Regions from separate parts of the Aquitalea sp. genome, predicted to be linked through region 1. Evidence: predicted binding sites of a transcription regulator. Region 1 holds the regulator's gene; the other holds the start of a gene.

Region 1 (7,767 bases):
GAGAAATCTCGACAGGATTGGCTGCAAACCCTGGCGGATATCGAAGCGCTCAAGCCAGCAATGGTGGTGCCGGGGCATTATATGCTGAATAAAGATGGCAGTCAGCCGTTTACTATTAAGTCCGTGCAGTTTACCCGTGATTATCTCAAAGCATTTGATAAAGAGGCAAACATAAGCAAAGACGCCGCTGAATTGATTTCAGCCATGAAAAAGCTATATCCGGGTCTGGCGGGTGACAGTCTGCTTGAGATGAGTGCCAAGGTAATCAAAGGTGAAATGCAGTGGCCGGCGGCGGAAGCAAAGCCTGCTTATCCGGCAGCTGGTAAAAAGGTGGCAGTCAGTTTTGGCGAAACCACTTTCGAACTGAATTTCCATGATGACAAGTCGATGAGCTATGTCGGGACTGCCGGCATGTTCAAGGGCATGGGGGATGATGTGCAATACACCGCGGTGCAGATTCGTCCGCAGGTTTTCATGGTGTACTGGCATGAACCCAAGACCGGTTCCAATGTGGTCCATGTCCAGGACTTCGAAAGCGGTATTGTCTATACCAATATTGCGCAAACGGATGGCCAGTTCTTGCACATGGATGGCAGATTGGCCGTGCAGAACGGATAAGATCGAGCAAGTAAAAAAACGGCAACCCGCGGGTTGCCGTTTTTGCTGCCTGCACCGAGGCAATGATTACTTGTTCAGGTGCGGCGCGATGGTAGCCAGCAGCTGGGCCAGCACCTTGGGGTTGGCGGCCACGATGTCACCGGACTCCATCCATTCCTGCTCACCGGTCAGGTCGGTGACGATGCCACCGGCTTCCTGCACGATCAGGCTGCCCGCGGCGATGTCCCACGGCTTCAGGTTCATTTCCCAGAAACCGTCCACGCGGCCGCAAGCCACATTGCACAGGTCAAGCGAGGCAGCGCCTTCGCGACGTACACCGGCCGTCTTGCCCAGCACGTCTTTGAGCATGCCCAGATACTGGTCGATATAGCTTTGGTCGGATACCGGGAAACCGGTGGCGATCACGCATTCATTCATCATGAAGCGCTTGGAAACACGGATGCGGCGGTCGTTGAGGAAAGCGCCAACACCGCGCGAGGCGGTAAACAGATCGTTACGGCTAGGGTCGTACACCACGGCCTGCTGCACCTGGCCCTTGTGCGCCAGGGCGATGGAAATGGCGTATTGCTGGTGGCCGTGCAGGAAGTTGGTGGTGCCGTCGATGGGGTCGATGATCCATTCGTACTCGGAGGAGCCCACGCCTTTGGCACCGGACTCTTCTGCTAGAATGGCGTGCTTGGGATACGCCTCGAGAATCATGTCCACGATGGCCTGTTCGGCAGCGCGGTCCACGTCGGTCACAAAGTCATTGTGCTTTTTCTTCTCAACACGAATGGTATCGAGGTTAAGCGACGCACGCTGGATTACACTGCCAGCACGGCGGGCGGCTTTAACCGCGATATTGAGCATCGGATGCATTGACGGCCTCTAGAACTTGAATGCAGATGCCAGCCTGCATGGCTCGACATCTGACAGTAACAATCTGGGTTAAGGAACAAAAAAAGCCGGCGCGGACGCGCGGGCTTTTTGATATGCCCGACATTTTAATGTGAAACTGCTGATGAATAAACCCCAAGTACCTGATTTTCTGAAAAACATTCGCGTTGTGTTGGCCAGACCCAACCATCCGGGCAACATCGGCTCCGCCGCACGAGCGATGAAAACCATGGGGCTGACCCGCCTTTATCTGGTTGAACCCAAGGTGTTTCCCAGCGATGAGGCCAATGCGCTGGCATCCGGCGCGGTTGACGTGCTGGAGAGCGCTACCGTGGTGGCGAGCCTCAGCGAAGCGCTGAGCGACGTCACCGTGGCCTGCGCGCTCACCAGCCGTCGGCGCGAGCTGACCACTCCCTTGTCCACCCCGCGCGAAACCACGCCGGAACTGGTGGCCCGCGCCCGCGATGGCGAGCAGGTGGCGCTGGTATTCGGCAATGAAACCTTCGGCCTGTCCATTGAAGAAGTGGAGCAATGTAACCGGCTGGTGACCATTCCGGGCAACCCGGATTACTTCTCGCTCAATCTGGCGATGGCAGTACAGGTGATGACCTACGAGCTGTTCAGCCACACCGAGGTGGATGTGGAATACCTGCGCCCGGAGAGCGAAACCGCCAGCCTGGGCGAGGTGGAGGGCTTCTGCCAGCATCTGGACCAGACCATGGACGCCATCGGCTATTACCGTCGCCGCAACAGTGAACGGCTGATGCGCCGCATGCGTGCACTGTTCAATCGTTCTGGCATGCTGCGCGATGAGGTGGACATCCTGCGTGGCCTGATGAAACAGATCCAGCGCGTGGCAGACGGCCATGAGCACGACGGCGAGTCCTGAGCGCAGTTTTTATCTGCCCTTCACGCAGCCAGCGCTGCGTGATCTGGCATTCCTGCTAACCGCCCCGGCCCCATGGGATAGTGGCAGCAATCTTTCACCACAGCGGCTGTTGGGCCGGGATGGCCCGGCCTTGCTGGCGGCACTGGAACAGGACCCCGCTCCGCTCAATGCCTGGCTGGCCGCCCAGCCCTGCCGACGCCTGGGCCACTATGCCGAGCGCCTGCTGGCCTTCTGGTTTCAGCTGGCACCACATATCGAGCTGGTGGCAGCTAATTTGCCAGTATCTGATGCTGGTGGCCGTACGGTGGGGGAGTTCGATTTTCTGGTCCGGCTGGATGGCGAACCGCTGCACGTGGAAACCGCCAGCAAATTCTATCTGCAACTTGGGCGTGGCCCGGACACGCTGATTGGCCCCAGCCTGCGTGATGCCTGGCTGCTCAAGGCCGCCAAATTGCAGGCGCAACTGCGTCTGGTGCATCACCCCGCTGCCCGGCGGGTGTTACCTGCGGGCTTTGCCGACTGTGCCAGTCAGGCAAGGCTGGCCGGCTGGTTCTTCTACTCACAGATGTTGGCACCGCAGCCTCCGCTGGCTGCTGATCAGCTGCAAGGCTGGATCAGCCCGGTATGGCAGGACTGGCCCAGTTGCAGTCCGGCCTCGCGCTGGATTTGGCTGCCCCGCTTGCAGTGGCTGGCTCCGGCACGTGTAAGGGACGATACCGTGCGCGAGCAGCACAGCTTGCGTCAGGAGTTGCTGCAGGCGGCGGTGCCGCAGTTGGTGGCAGAACTCCTGCCGGTGGGCGATGGCTACTGGGAAGAAGTGGCGCGCGGCTTTGTGGTACCTAGCGGCTGGCCGGAGCAGGCGGCCTTGCAGCAGCTGTTGGCCAGCATGGCCGGGTGCAGCCTCGGATGAAACAGTTGCTGATTGTGCATGCCAGCCAGACTGGCCATACCTTGCAGTTGGTCGAGGCCTTTTGTCGCCCCTTGCTTGTTCTGTCGACGGAGTTGCAGTTGTGCCGCATGCCGGCACAAGAGGCCACGCTGGACGACTTGCTGAGTGCGGACGGCATTGTGCTGGCAACGCCGGAAAATTTCGGCTATATGGCTGGCAAAATGAAGGATTTTTTCGACCGGACTTTTTACCCGGCACAGGGGCTGACCGCGGGCCTGCCCTATTTGATGCTGGTGTCGGCGGGGACGGATGGACAGGGCGCGATCCAGTCCATGCGCCGTATTGCTACCGGGTATGGCTGGAAAGAAGTATTACCGCCGGTGCTGGCCTGCGGTGAAGTCACGGCGGAGCATCTGGCGGCCGCAGAGCAGCAGGGGGAATACCTGGCTGCCGGTATGCTGATTGGCCGCTGGTAGGCTCAGTTAGCGCACCGTCGCCAAAAGGTGTAGGTCTTCCGGTGAATGGTCGATTCTTGCCCGAAGGGGCAAGATGCAAAAAGGGCGATGCGCCGCTTGCCGCAGCCATCGCCCCTGGAGTGAAGTGCCTGCTTACACGCCGTTGGCGTGGGTGCAGCCGGAAATCAGGTCTTTCAGCGCATCTGCCTTGATCAGCTGGATGTGCTTGTGGTCTACGCTCAGCCAACCTTGCTGCTGGAATTTCGACAGGGTACGGCTGACGGTTTCCAGCTTGAGGCCAAGGAAGCTGCCGATTTCTTCACGGCTCATGCGCAGAATGAAGTCATTGGCAGCAAAACCACGGGTAGACAGGCGCTGTGACAGATTCAGCAGGAAGGCAGCCAGACGTTCTTCTGCCTTCATGTTGCCAAGCAGCAGCATGACGTTCTGGTCACGCACGATTTCGCGGCTCATCAAGCGGAAAAAGTGATGCTGCAGGCTGGGGATGTCACGGCCCAGGCTTTCCATGCGGCCAAATGGCAGTTCGCATACTTCGCTGTCTTCCAGCGCGATGGCATCGCAACCGTGGACGTTGGAGGAAATACCGTCCAGGCCCATGAGTTCGCCGGACATCAAAAAGCCGGTAACCTGCTCGCGGCCATCCTGGCTGGCGACGCTGGTCTTGAAGAATCCGGTGCGCACGGCAAACAGCGATTTGAATGCCTCGCCGCTGCGGAACAGGTACTCGCCACGCTTGAGGCGGCGGCTCTGACGGATCACGGCATCCAGCTGTGTCATTTCGTCGCGGTTCAGCCCGATGGGCAGGCAGAGTTCGCGCAGGCTGCAGTTGGAGCAGGACACCTTCAGTGCGTGCAGAGTGTGTTGGTTTTGGTCTGACATCGAGTGTTTTGTACAACCCTGTAAAGAAGCTTGACCCTTGTCAAAGCGGAATTCACACGTTTTCCGCAAATTTACCAGTCCACCTGACGTTTGACTATCAATACCCGACGACATGCACACCACCCATCCGTTTTCGCCTACCCACTGTGAGTTCGACCGAGAGTTGATCGAACGTCTTGATGGCTCAGGCCCAAGATACACTTCTTACCCGACCGCAGACCGGTTTACCCCGGCGTTTGGCGAGAAGGACTATAAACACTGGCTGAAGCAACGCCACCTGGGCATGCATCAGAACGCAATATCATTGTACGTTCACATCCCGTTCTGCAACACGGTTTGTTACTACTGCGGCTGTAACAAAATCATCACCAAGGACAAAACCCGCGCCGACCGCTATCTCGACTATCTGGAAAAAGAGATCAAGCTGGTTGCCGCCTCCCTTGGCTGTCGGGAAAAACTCATCCAGCTGCACTTTGGTGGCGGCACGCCGACCTTCCTGTCCGACGAGCAGTTGGACCGGTTGATGACAATGCTGCGTGCGCACTTCGATTTTTTGCCGGAGGGAGAATATTCCATCGAGATCGACCCGCGCAAGGTCGGTCGCGAGACCGTGCATCATCTGGCGCGCCTGGGTTTCAACCGCATGAGCGTGGGCATCCAGGACTTCGATCCGCAGGTGCAGCAGGCGGTAAACCGGGTGCAGAGCGAGGAGGAAACGGTAGCGGTGATAGAAGCAGCGCGCGAGGCCGGTTTCAAGTCGGTCAGCGTTGATCTGATCTATGGCCTGCCGCTGCAGACGCGTGAATCACTCAAACGCACGCTGGACAAGGTGATTGCCATTGGTCCGGACCGGCTGGCGCTGTACAACTATGCCCACCTGCCCACCGTATTCATGCCGCAGCGGCGTATCAACGAAGCTGATCTGCCGCTGCCCAGCACCAAGCTGGATATCCTGCAGGACGCGGTTAAGAGCCTTGCCGATGCCGGCTATGTCTTTATCGGTATGGACCACTTTGCCAAGCCGGAGGACGATCTGGCCATTGCGCTGCGTCAGGCCCGTCTGCAGCGTAATTTCCAGGGCTATTCCACCCATGCCGATTGCGACATGATCGGCCTTGGCGTGTCTTCCATCGGCAAGGTTGGCCCCTGTTACAGCCAGAACGAAAAAGACGTGGACAGCTATTACGCAGCGCTTGATGAAGGCCGGCTGCCGGTGATGCGCGGCATGGTGCTGGATCAGGACGACATCCTGCGCCGTGGCATCATCCAGGCGCTGATGTGTCGTTTCTCCTTGTCGGTAGAGGCGATCGAACAGGTGCACGGCATCAATTTCGCCGATTATTTTGCCGCCGAGCTGCCTGCCATCCGCGAGTTCCACAAGCAGGGTCTGCTGACTTTTGATGGTGACTTCCTGATGGTTGAGCCCAAGGGACGCTTCCTGATCCGCAATATCGCCATGCTGTTTGACCGTCACCTGCGAGAACGTGAGACCAAGGCACGATATTCGAAGACAATTTGATGTATTGATCCCTGTTTTCCAAGGGGAATCCCTTAAAAAAACAGGGAAAAAAGCCCGCTTTTAGCGGGCTTTTTGTTTGAAAAGTGATGGTTTTTTACAACACATTACGATTGATGATCAGCGTCATCCTCAGGGCTAGGCTCCACTTGCAGCCCTTTGGGCTGGCGATGCAGGCGAATGATGGCCTCGCCGGTGGGGCTGGCCATGATGTTACGCAGGGTGTAACTGTCCAGGGTGCTGAAAAATGCCTGCATTCCAACATCCAGCAGTGCCTTCAACTGGCAGTCCTGCCGTAGCGCACAAGGCGGCTCGGCGCAGTCGATCAGTGGAGCATTGCCTTCGAGCACCCGGATGATTTGCCCCAGGCGGTAATGCTCGGGCGGCTGGGCCAGCGCCAGCCCGCCACCCTTGCCGCGGCTGTTGTTCAGCCAGCCTTGCTGGCCCATGAAATGCACCACCTTCACCAGATGATTGCGCGACACGGCAAAGCGTTCGGCAATCTCGCTGATGGTGACCGGCTGGGCGCGGTCGCGGTGCGTCAGATACATCAGCACGCGCAGGCCAAGATCGGTAAATCGGTTCAGTTGCATTGGGCGGGAAGGCGGGGTGGACAGTGCCGCGCAGGATACTCCGCACGGCGCTGCCTCACAATGCGCGATGACAAACAAACTACGAGCAGGCGGTAGGCCGCTGGCAGCCGCCCGTCAGGACGGCCAGACCAGTTGCGGTGCGCCTTTCCTAATCGGCCGCGATGGCGTTGGAGCCGAACACTTCCATATGAATGCGGTCGGCCAGGACACCGGCATCACGCAGCTGGCGTCGTTGTTGCTGCATGAAAGCAACCGGACCGCACAGGTAGTAGTCGGCATCCTGCTGCAGCGCATGCGCCTGAATGGCGGCGGCATCAATACGGCCAGCCTGATCGAAATCCTTGCCGGCTTTTTCGCTGGCCGATGGTGTTTCATAGAACACGGCCTGTTGCAGCTGCGGGTAGCGCTGCACCAGCGCGCTGACCTCCTGTTTCATGGCATGTACCTGGCCATGACGCGCGGCGTGCAGGTAGCGGATGGGACGCTGGCTACCGCTTTCCACCAGATGCTTGAGCATGGACAGCAGCGGAGTCTGGCCTACTCCGGCGCTGATCAGCACCACCGGGGTATCGCGATCCTGATGCAGCACGAAGTCACCGAACGGCGGCGAAACCTGCAAGATGTCGTCCTCTTGCAATGCCGTGTGTAATTGACCTGACACCTTGCCCGCCGGTGCATCACCCTGGGCAACTTCACGTTTTACCGAAATGCGCAGCCAGTCCTTGCCGGGTGCATCAGACAGGCTGTATTGACGCGGTTGACTCAGGCCCCACTCGGGAATGAAGCGCTGTACCGATACATACTGGCCCGGCTGGAAGTCGGGCAGGGCACCACCATCGGCTGCCTGCAGGTAAAACGAGGTGATCTCCGTGCTTTCCTGCTGTTTTTTCACCACACGGAACGGACGCCAGCCGCTCCAGCCGCCTGGCTGGGTGGCTGCGCGCTGATACAGGCTGCTTTCCAGATTGATCAGCAGGTCAGCCAGTTGCTGATAGGCTGCAGCCCAGGCATCCAGCAGGCTGTCCGGGGCG
Region 2 (7,767 bases), on a different contig from region 1:
CGACCTTGCTGATCGGCACGCCCGATGGCAGCCTCGTGAAAGCGGCCATCTTCCCACTGTCCGAGGCAATACTGCTGAAGCTGTCGGATGGCTTCTGCACTAAACAGGGCATGATCCACCACCCAGCCATGTTCGGCCAGTTGATCGATGATGGTATCCAGCCGGGCTGGGGCGATGTCGGTTTCTTGATTCATTGGCGCATTCTCCACTAGAGGCCGCTGTTCTACCACAGCGTTTTTTCCGGTGGAATGATATTCGTCAGTAATTCTCGATCACCAAATCATGCCGGCCTGCCAGCCACTCCAGTACCAGCGGAAAATGATCGGCAGGCGCATCCGGGTGAGTAAGCAGGGAGACATGGTCATAATCATGCCAATGCCCAACAGCACGACCCAGCAAGCGTAATCGCGACAAGTGGGGGCCGCTTTCATCGCGAAAACGCCGCACATCATCGGCATGTCCACGGCAGGGGTCCTTGCGCGCAGCAAAATACAGGGTGGGTGGCAGTGACACATGACGTGCCGCAGCCCCGTAGTCAAAACCGTCATCACTGTCTACCCAGGGACGCAGCTTGGCCCAGCACTTGCTCTGGCGATGGCTTTTTTCCGTTTCGTCATCCGCGCCCAGACCGATACGCCTGGCGGGTAGATAACCGGTCGCGCGGATTATCCAGCGCGCCAGCACATTCCACACCAGATCCACCTCCAAAAATTTTCGCCAGTTGCGTACGCCTATACTGCGCTTGCTACCGAAATAAACCAGCGAAGCCACTTGCGAGGCCAGTCGGGGATGGCGCAGCAGGCAGCTGCTCATATGTACGCCTCCCCAGGAATGGGCCATCCAGTGCACCGCGACTTCACCTTTCAGTCCACGAATGGCCGCATGCAGTGCAGGTAAATCACGGCAGATGATTTCAGTCTGGCCATGTCGGCTGGCTGCGCAGATTTTTGGGCTGCTACGCCCTCGACCGCGCAAATCAGCCACAAACACATCGTAGCCGGCTGCGGCCAGAAAATGCGCCAGACCCTTGCCGCTATCGGTATAGAAAATACGACCATTGGCCATTACGCCATGGATAAGCAATACCGGCGGGCCAGCTGCATCCTGCCAGATACGCCTTATATACAGGGTTTCGCCATCATCCAGTGGCAGCTGCCAATCCCGCTGGTTTGTTGCCGTCATGTCGCCTGCCTCTACCAGAGAATGATTCAAACAGTCGTATGATCAAGGCAAGTATGGGGCAGGTCAATTACCAGGCAGGCAATAAACCAAAAAAACGGGCTGCCGCAGCAACCCGTCTTATCTCATCCACACTCAGCGCTCAGGCATTGAGGTTTTTATACACAATTTCGTAGACGTCCTTGGACAACGGGCTGGCCAGCAGGCGCTGCAGTTCTGCCTGCATCAGGCCCTGACGCTGTGGCTCCAGCTTCTTCCAGCGGTTGAAGGCCCGGACAATACGGCTGGCCACCTGCGGATTGATGGCATCCAGCGCCAGCACCTGATCGGCCAGGAAGCGGTAACCACGACCATCGGCCGCATGGAAATGCGCCATATTGTTGCTAAAGGTGCCAATCAGGGCACGCGCCTTGTTCGGGTTCTTCAGGCTGAATGCCGGGTGTTCCATCGCTGCACGCACATGGTCCAACGTACCTTCCAGCTGGCTGGAGGCCAGCAGCATGAAGAACTTGTCCATCACCAGCGCATCACGCTGCCAGCGGGCGGCAAAATCGGTATAGCACTCATCGCGCTCTTCACTGTCCTTATCGCGCAAGGCCAGCATGGCACCCATCTGATCCGACATATTGTCGGCTTCCAGTGCCTGCTTGCGCGCAGCCTCCGCCGGCCAGGCCACACTCAGACGGGTAAGCATCTGCAGGGCACGGTTTTTCAGGTCACGCTTGCCAGCATCTTCCGGCTTGTACTCGCGTGTCTGATTGAGGTGATAGGCCTCATGCCATTCTCCACGCAATGATTCAGCCAGCTCATCCAGCACGAAATCACGTACCCGATGGATGATGGCCGGATCAGCGACGTCGACCATTTCCAGTATCTCAGCCTCGGATGGCAGCCCCAACATCAGCGCCCGCAGGGCGGGATCGGCCGCATGGTCTTTCAATACCGCGCGGAAGGCAGCAATGAAGGTTTCCGGCAACACCAGAGACCGACCGGCACCAACAGCATCAAGCAACTGGCGGATCAGCCGCTCGGCCAAGGTCTGTCCAGCTTCCCAGCGGCAGAAGCTGTCGCTGTCGTTCGCCATCAGAAAAGCCAACTGCTCGTCGCGCCAGTCGTATTCCAGCTTCACCGGTGCCGAGAAGCCGCGCAGCAAGGACGGTACCGGCTCTTCCGGCACGCCCATAAAGACAAAGGTCTGCTCGTTCTGCTTGATATCCAGTACACGCGAACCAGCCTGGGCGTAGTCTTCACCTTCAAGCTGCAGAGGCAAATCCTGTCCATCCGCTCCCACCAGACCAAGTGCCAACGGTATGTGCAGGGCTTGCGGTGCCGGCAGGCCAGCTACGGCACGGCAGGATTGCTTGACGGTGAGTGCATAACGTTGTGCCGCAGCATCGTATTGGCTGCTGACCTGCAACAGCGGCGTGCCTGCCTGGCTATACCACAAGGCAAATTGTTGCAGATCCACGTCATTGGCGTCGGCCATGGCTGCGCGGAAATCATCGCAGGTTACCGCTTGGCCATCGTGTCGCTTGAAGTACAGGTCCATGCCCTTGCGGAAACCTTGCTCGCCCAGCAGGGTGTGATACATGCGTACCACTTCGGCACCCTTTTCATACACCGTCATGGTGTAGAAATTGTTCATCTCGATATAGGAGTCCGGACGAATCGGATGTGCCGTCGGGCCGGCATCTTCCGGAAATTGCATGGCGCGCAAGCTTTTGACGTCGTCGATCCGCTTCACTGCCCGGCTACCCAGATCGGAACTGAATTCCTGATCACGAAAAACGGTAAGGCCTTCTTTGAGTGATAGCTGGAACCAGTCGCGGCAGGTCACGCGGTTGCCGGTCCAGTTATGGAAATACTCATGCGCGATGATGGCTTCCACACGCTGGAACTCAGCGTCGGTACGCGTATCCTTGCGCGCCAGCACGGCAGACGTATTGAATATGTTGAGGCCCTTGTTCTCCATGGCCCCCATATTGAAATCGCTGACCGCCACGATCATGTAGATGTCCAGATCGTATTCCAGGCCAAAGCGCTCTTCATCCCACTTCATCGCGCGCTTGACTGCCCCCATGCCGAAGGCCACCTTGTCCTGATCAGCCGGCTCGGTCCAGATTTCCAGCGTCACCTCACGTCCACGCTGGGTGGTGAACTTGTCGCGTGCGGCCACCAGCTTGCCTGCTACCAGGGCAAACAGGTAGGCGGGCTTACGATAGGGATCAACCCACTTCACCCAATGGCGCTTCCGGTCCAGCACCCCCTCGCCCACCTTGTTGCCATTGGACAGCAGAACCGGATACTTCTGCTTGTCGGCCACAATGGTGGTGGTGAACTTGGCCATCACATCCGGCCTATCCATGTAAAAGGTAATCTTGCGGAAGCCTTCCGGCTCGCACTGGGTAAACAGATTGCCATTTGAGGCATACAAGCCCATCAGGCTGGTATTGGCTGCCGGATCCAGACCGGTTTCCACTTCCAGAATGAAGCTGTCCGGCACCCCGGGAATCAGCAAGCCTTCTTCATTCAATTGGTAGCTATCGGAGGAGAGGCGCTCGCCATCCAGGGTCAGGCTGAGCAGCGTGGCCGACCCATCCAGCCACAAATTGCCTAGCGCAGCAGATTTTTCATTACGTTTGACGACCAGACGCGAGTGCACACGCGTCTGCGCCTCCTCTATTTCGAACTTCAAATCCACCCGATCCACCAGATAGGGGGGAACGGTATAGTCTTTCAGATAGTTCACTTGAGGCTGCTGCGCCATTTTCGTCTCTCTAATTTTCGGGTCATTGCCGGTTGGTGCCGGTCTTGGTGATGAACCGTGCGGGATCACCGCCCCGGTTCGCTATAGATACACAATCCTTGCTGCTGCCTGCCGGCAATTCAAGCTTGCCCGGTCTGCAACCAGAATCCGCCATCGGCCTGCAATTGCAGACGACACGTGGCCGCAGCCTGTGCTTGCAGAACGACGTCGCGCACCAGTAGTTCATCGCGCCGAAACAGATGCAGGGTAAGTTTTTCACCCACACGATAACGTGCCAGCATCTTGTCCAGATCGCCTGCTTTAAGGCCATCGACAGCCACTAACACATCTCCACCGGCCAACCCTGCCTGCTGGGCAGCGCCATCGTCCAGCACATTGATCAGTCGCAAACCCAGCGGGTCCTGGGCGGTCTTGACGCCCAGGCTGGCGCGCGGCTTGCGACCAGCTGTCGGCATACCGATGCCACCAGCATCGGCGGCATGATCCGCGTAGTCCCAGCACATGTCTACCCCTTGCGTGGCCAACAAGGTCGACAAGGGCAGTTCTTCGGTTGAACGCAGTGCACTGTCAAAGAAGTGCTGCAGCGACAGACCAGTCACCTGTTGCGCAATGGCTTCCCATTCATCTTCGGCCAGTCCCTGCCCATCGGTCAGCCATTTCTGCCACAGGGCACGCATGACCTCATCCAGAGACGTCTTGCCGGCACTGCGTGTGCGCAGGGTCAGATCCAGCGCCAGCGCAGCCAGAGAACCCTTGGTGTAATAGCTGACAATGCTGTTGGGGCTGTTTTCATCCTGGCGGTAGTATTTGGTCCAGGCATCAAAGCTGGATTCTTCCAGCGTCTGCTTGAGGCGCCCGGCCCCACGCTGCACACCGCTGATGGTTTGGGCCAGCAGTCCCAAGTAGCGAGGGGTGTCGATCAGACCGCAGCGCAGCAGGGTCAGATCGTCGTAATAGGACGTAATACCTTCGAAAGCCCACAATAACCGGGTGTAGCCCTCGCGCGACAAATCGTATGGACTGAAAGCTGCCGGCTTGATCCGCTTCACGTTCCAACTATGGAAGTACTCATGGCTGATCAGGCCCAGCAATTTCAGGTAGCCGTCACCAATGCCCTCCTCACCCGCTTGTGGCAGATCATCCCGGTTAGCCACCAGTGCCGTGGATGCCCGATGCTCCAGCCCACCATAAATATCCTTGCCCACATACAGCATGAAGACATAACGCTCGAATGGAGCCGGTGTGCCAAACAGCTTGATCTGGTATTCACAGATCTTCTTCGTATCCCGCGCCAAGCGCTTCAGATCACCGCGAAAACGCCCTGACACCACAAACTGATGTGGTACGCCGCAAGCCTTGAAACTGACCGTCTGAAACTCCCCCAGTTCAACCGGATGATCCAGCAACTCGTCATAGCTGGCTGCACGGTAATACCCAAAGCCGCTTTTTTTCACCTCCAGGGCGGGCAAGGCCGTTGCCACTTTCCAGTCAGCAAACATCCTGCCCTTGGGTGGGCGAATCTCCACCTCGCAAGGGCTGGACTCATGCCCTGCTACTGCCAGGAACACACTGCTGGCATTGAAAAAACCACGCATTTCGTCCAGGTAAGCTCCACGCACGGACAGGTCATACGCATAGACCTGATACACCAGAGTGAGGCTTCCGCTTACTGGCTCGGCCTGCCAGGTATGCTTGTCCAGCTTGCGCACTTGCACATCCTTGCCGGCACAACTGGCCTGGATGCTGACGATATGGCGAGAGAACTCCCTGATCAGGTAGCTGCCGGGAATCCAGGCAGGCAAAGTAAATACCTGTCCTTTTCGGGCAGGTTTGGCCACAGTGAGCGTAATTTCGAAACAATGCGTAGCCGGAGAGCACGGACGAATGGAGTAATGTACGGGCACAGTCATGATCTGCCTGAATATGGGGCGAAAACAGCAGATTCTAGCACCAGGGCCACAGCACGGGGGTGGCCGATGACGATTTGACCTAAGTCAAGGGCTTGGACAGTCATGACAATATAATCCCCACTAAGCGGCATCAGGCTAAACACTTGCTGCCAGCTCGCTTGAAATCAAGAAAATGGTGGACGTAAAAATCCCGCAAGCATACTAATCAACTGGCCCGTCATGGGTATTTGCTTTAGAATGCCTTGCTGAATAAATGGGGAAAAAGTGTGTGCACGACAGCGCTTTGCTAGGGGTTTTGGCTGAATGTTGTCAGCATGGGTCAAGCACTTTGCTAGTCTGAAATGTTCAGCTTCCCCTGCGGCTCTCCTGTCACCTACAGTTGGGGCAGTTGACAGGAAATCAAGTCGCCATGGTTTGTCACGTTCTAAGTTAGCAACCTTGGAGAAAACCCTAAATGGAAACGCAATCCACTTATAACTATAAGGTGGTGCGCCAGTTTGCCATCATGACCGTAGTATGGGGCATTGTAGGCATGCTGGTGGGCGTCATCATTGCGGCCCAATTGGTGTGGCCGGAGCTCAATTTTGGGCCCTGGTTCCACTTTGGCCGTCTGCGCCCGCTGCACACCAACGCCGTGATTTTCGCCTTTGGCGGTTGCGGCCTGTTTGCAACTTCCTACTACGTCGTGCAGCGCACCTGTAACGTACGACTCATCTCGGACAAACTGGCGGCCTTCACCTTCTGGGCCTGGCAGTTGATTATCGTCCTTGCTGCCATCACCCTGCCGCTGGGTTACACCTTCGGTAAGGAATATGCCGAACTGGAATGGCCGATCAAGCTGATGATCGCCGTGACCTGGGTGGTGTATGCCATCGTGTTCTTCGGCACCATCGCTATCCGTAAGGTCAAGCACATCTACGTAGCCAACTGGTTCTACGGTGCTTTCATCCTGGCGGTTGCCCTGCTGCACATCGTCAACAGTGCCTTCGTACCGGTCTCCCTGACCAAGTCCTATTCCGTGTACGCCGGTGCCGTGGATGCCATGGTGCAATGGTGGTATGGCCACAATGCCGTAGGCTTCTTCCTGACCGCCGCCTTCCTGGGCATGATGTACTACTTCGTGCCGAAGCAAGCTGGTCGTCCGGTTTATTCCTATCGCCTGTCGGTGGTTCACTTCTGGGCCCTGATCTTTACCTATATGTGGGCTGGTCCTCACCACCTGCACTACACCGCACTGCCTGACTGGACCCAGTCCATCGGTATGGTGTTCTCCCTTGTGCTGCTGGCTCCGAGCTGGGGTGGCATGATCAACGGCATCATGACCCTGTCCGGCGCATGGCACAAACTGCGTACCGACCCGGTACTGAAGTTCCTGGTGGTTTCCCTGTCCTTCTACGGTATGTCCACCTTTGAAGGCCCGATGATGTCCATCAAGTCCGTGAATGCCCTGTCGCACTACACCGACTGGACCATCGGTCACGTGCACTCCGGTGCCCTGGGCTGGGTTGGCTTCATCACCATCGGTTCCATGTACTACCTGCTGCCGCGCCTGTTCGGTCGTGAATCCATGCACAGCACCAAGCTGATCGAGGCTCACTTCTGGCTGGCTACCGTAGGCGTTGTACTGTACATCGCCGCACTGTGGATCTCCGGTGTGACCCAAGGCCTGATGTGGCGTGCCCTGAATGCTGATGGCACTCTGACCTACGCCTTTGTCGAAGCCGTGAAAGCAACCTACCCCTACCACTTTGTGCGTTTCCTGGGCGGTACGCTGTACCTGAGCGGTATGCTGCTGATGGCTTACAACACCTTCCGCACCGTTGCCAGTGGCAAGGCTGTTGACGCCAAGATCCCGGCTGTCAACGCATCGGCTCACGCTTAAGCGGATAAAGGTAGAAGAACATGGAAAAG

The links. Region 1 encodes FNR, which switches genes on or off when oxygen is low (the NO sensors DNR and NnrR bind a similar motif). Its sites were predicted from a motif close to TTGATNNNNATCAA; they were not measured.
Region 2: the regulator FNR is predicted to act here: its motif matches at 5,931-5,944, upstream of QVF59_RS16290 (M61 family metallopeptidase).

What each region holds. Positions count from the first base shown of each region.
Region 1 covers NZ_JASLFG010000054.1:38,897-46,663, reverse strand. Annotated here, with positions in the region: gene QVF59_RS17995 (MBL fold metallo-hydrolase) at 1-618, shown strand, start outside; gene QVF59_RS17990 (inositol monophosphatase family protein) at 685-1,476, opposite strand; gene QVF59_RS17985 (RNA methyltransferase) at 1,619-2,383, shown strand; gene QVF59_RS17980 (DUF1853 family protein) at 2,361-3,293, shown strand; gene QVF59_RS17975 (flavodoxin family protein) at 3,290-3,748, shown strand; gene fnr (fumarate/nitrate reduction transcriptional regulator Fnr) at 3,881-4,627, opposite strand; gene hemN (oxygen-independent coproporphyrinogen III oxidase) at 4,740-6,146, shown strand; gene QVF59_RS17960 (RrF2 family transcriptional regulator) at 6,251-6,736, opposite strand; gene hmpA (NO-inducible flavohemoprotein) at 6,885-7,767, opposite strand, start outside.
Region 2 covers NZ_JASLFG010000047.1:55,357-63,123, reverse strand. Annotated here, with positions in the region: gene QVF59_RS16305 (2OG-Fe(II) oxygenase) at 1-194, opposite strand, end outside; gene QVF59_RS16300 (alpha/beta hydrolase family protein) at 259-1,182, opposite strand; gene pepN (aminopeptidase N) at 1,322-3,946, opposite strand; gene QVF59_RS16290 (M61 family metallopeptidase) at 4,066-5,856, opposite strand; gene ccoN (cytochrome-c oxidase, cbb3-type subunit I) at 6,311-7,738, shown strand; gene ccoO (cytochrome-c oxidase, cbb3-type subunit II) at 7,759-7,767, shown strand, end outside.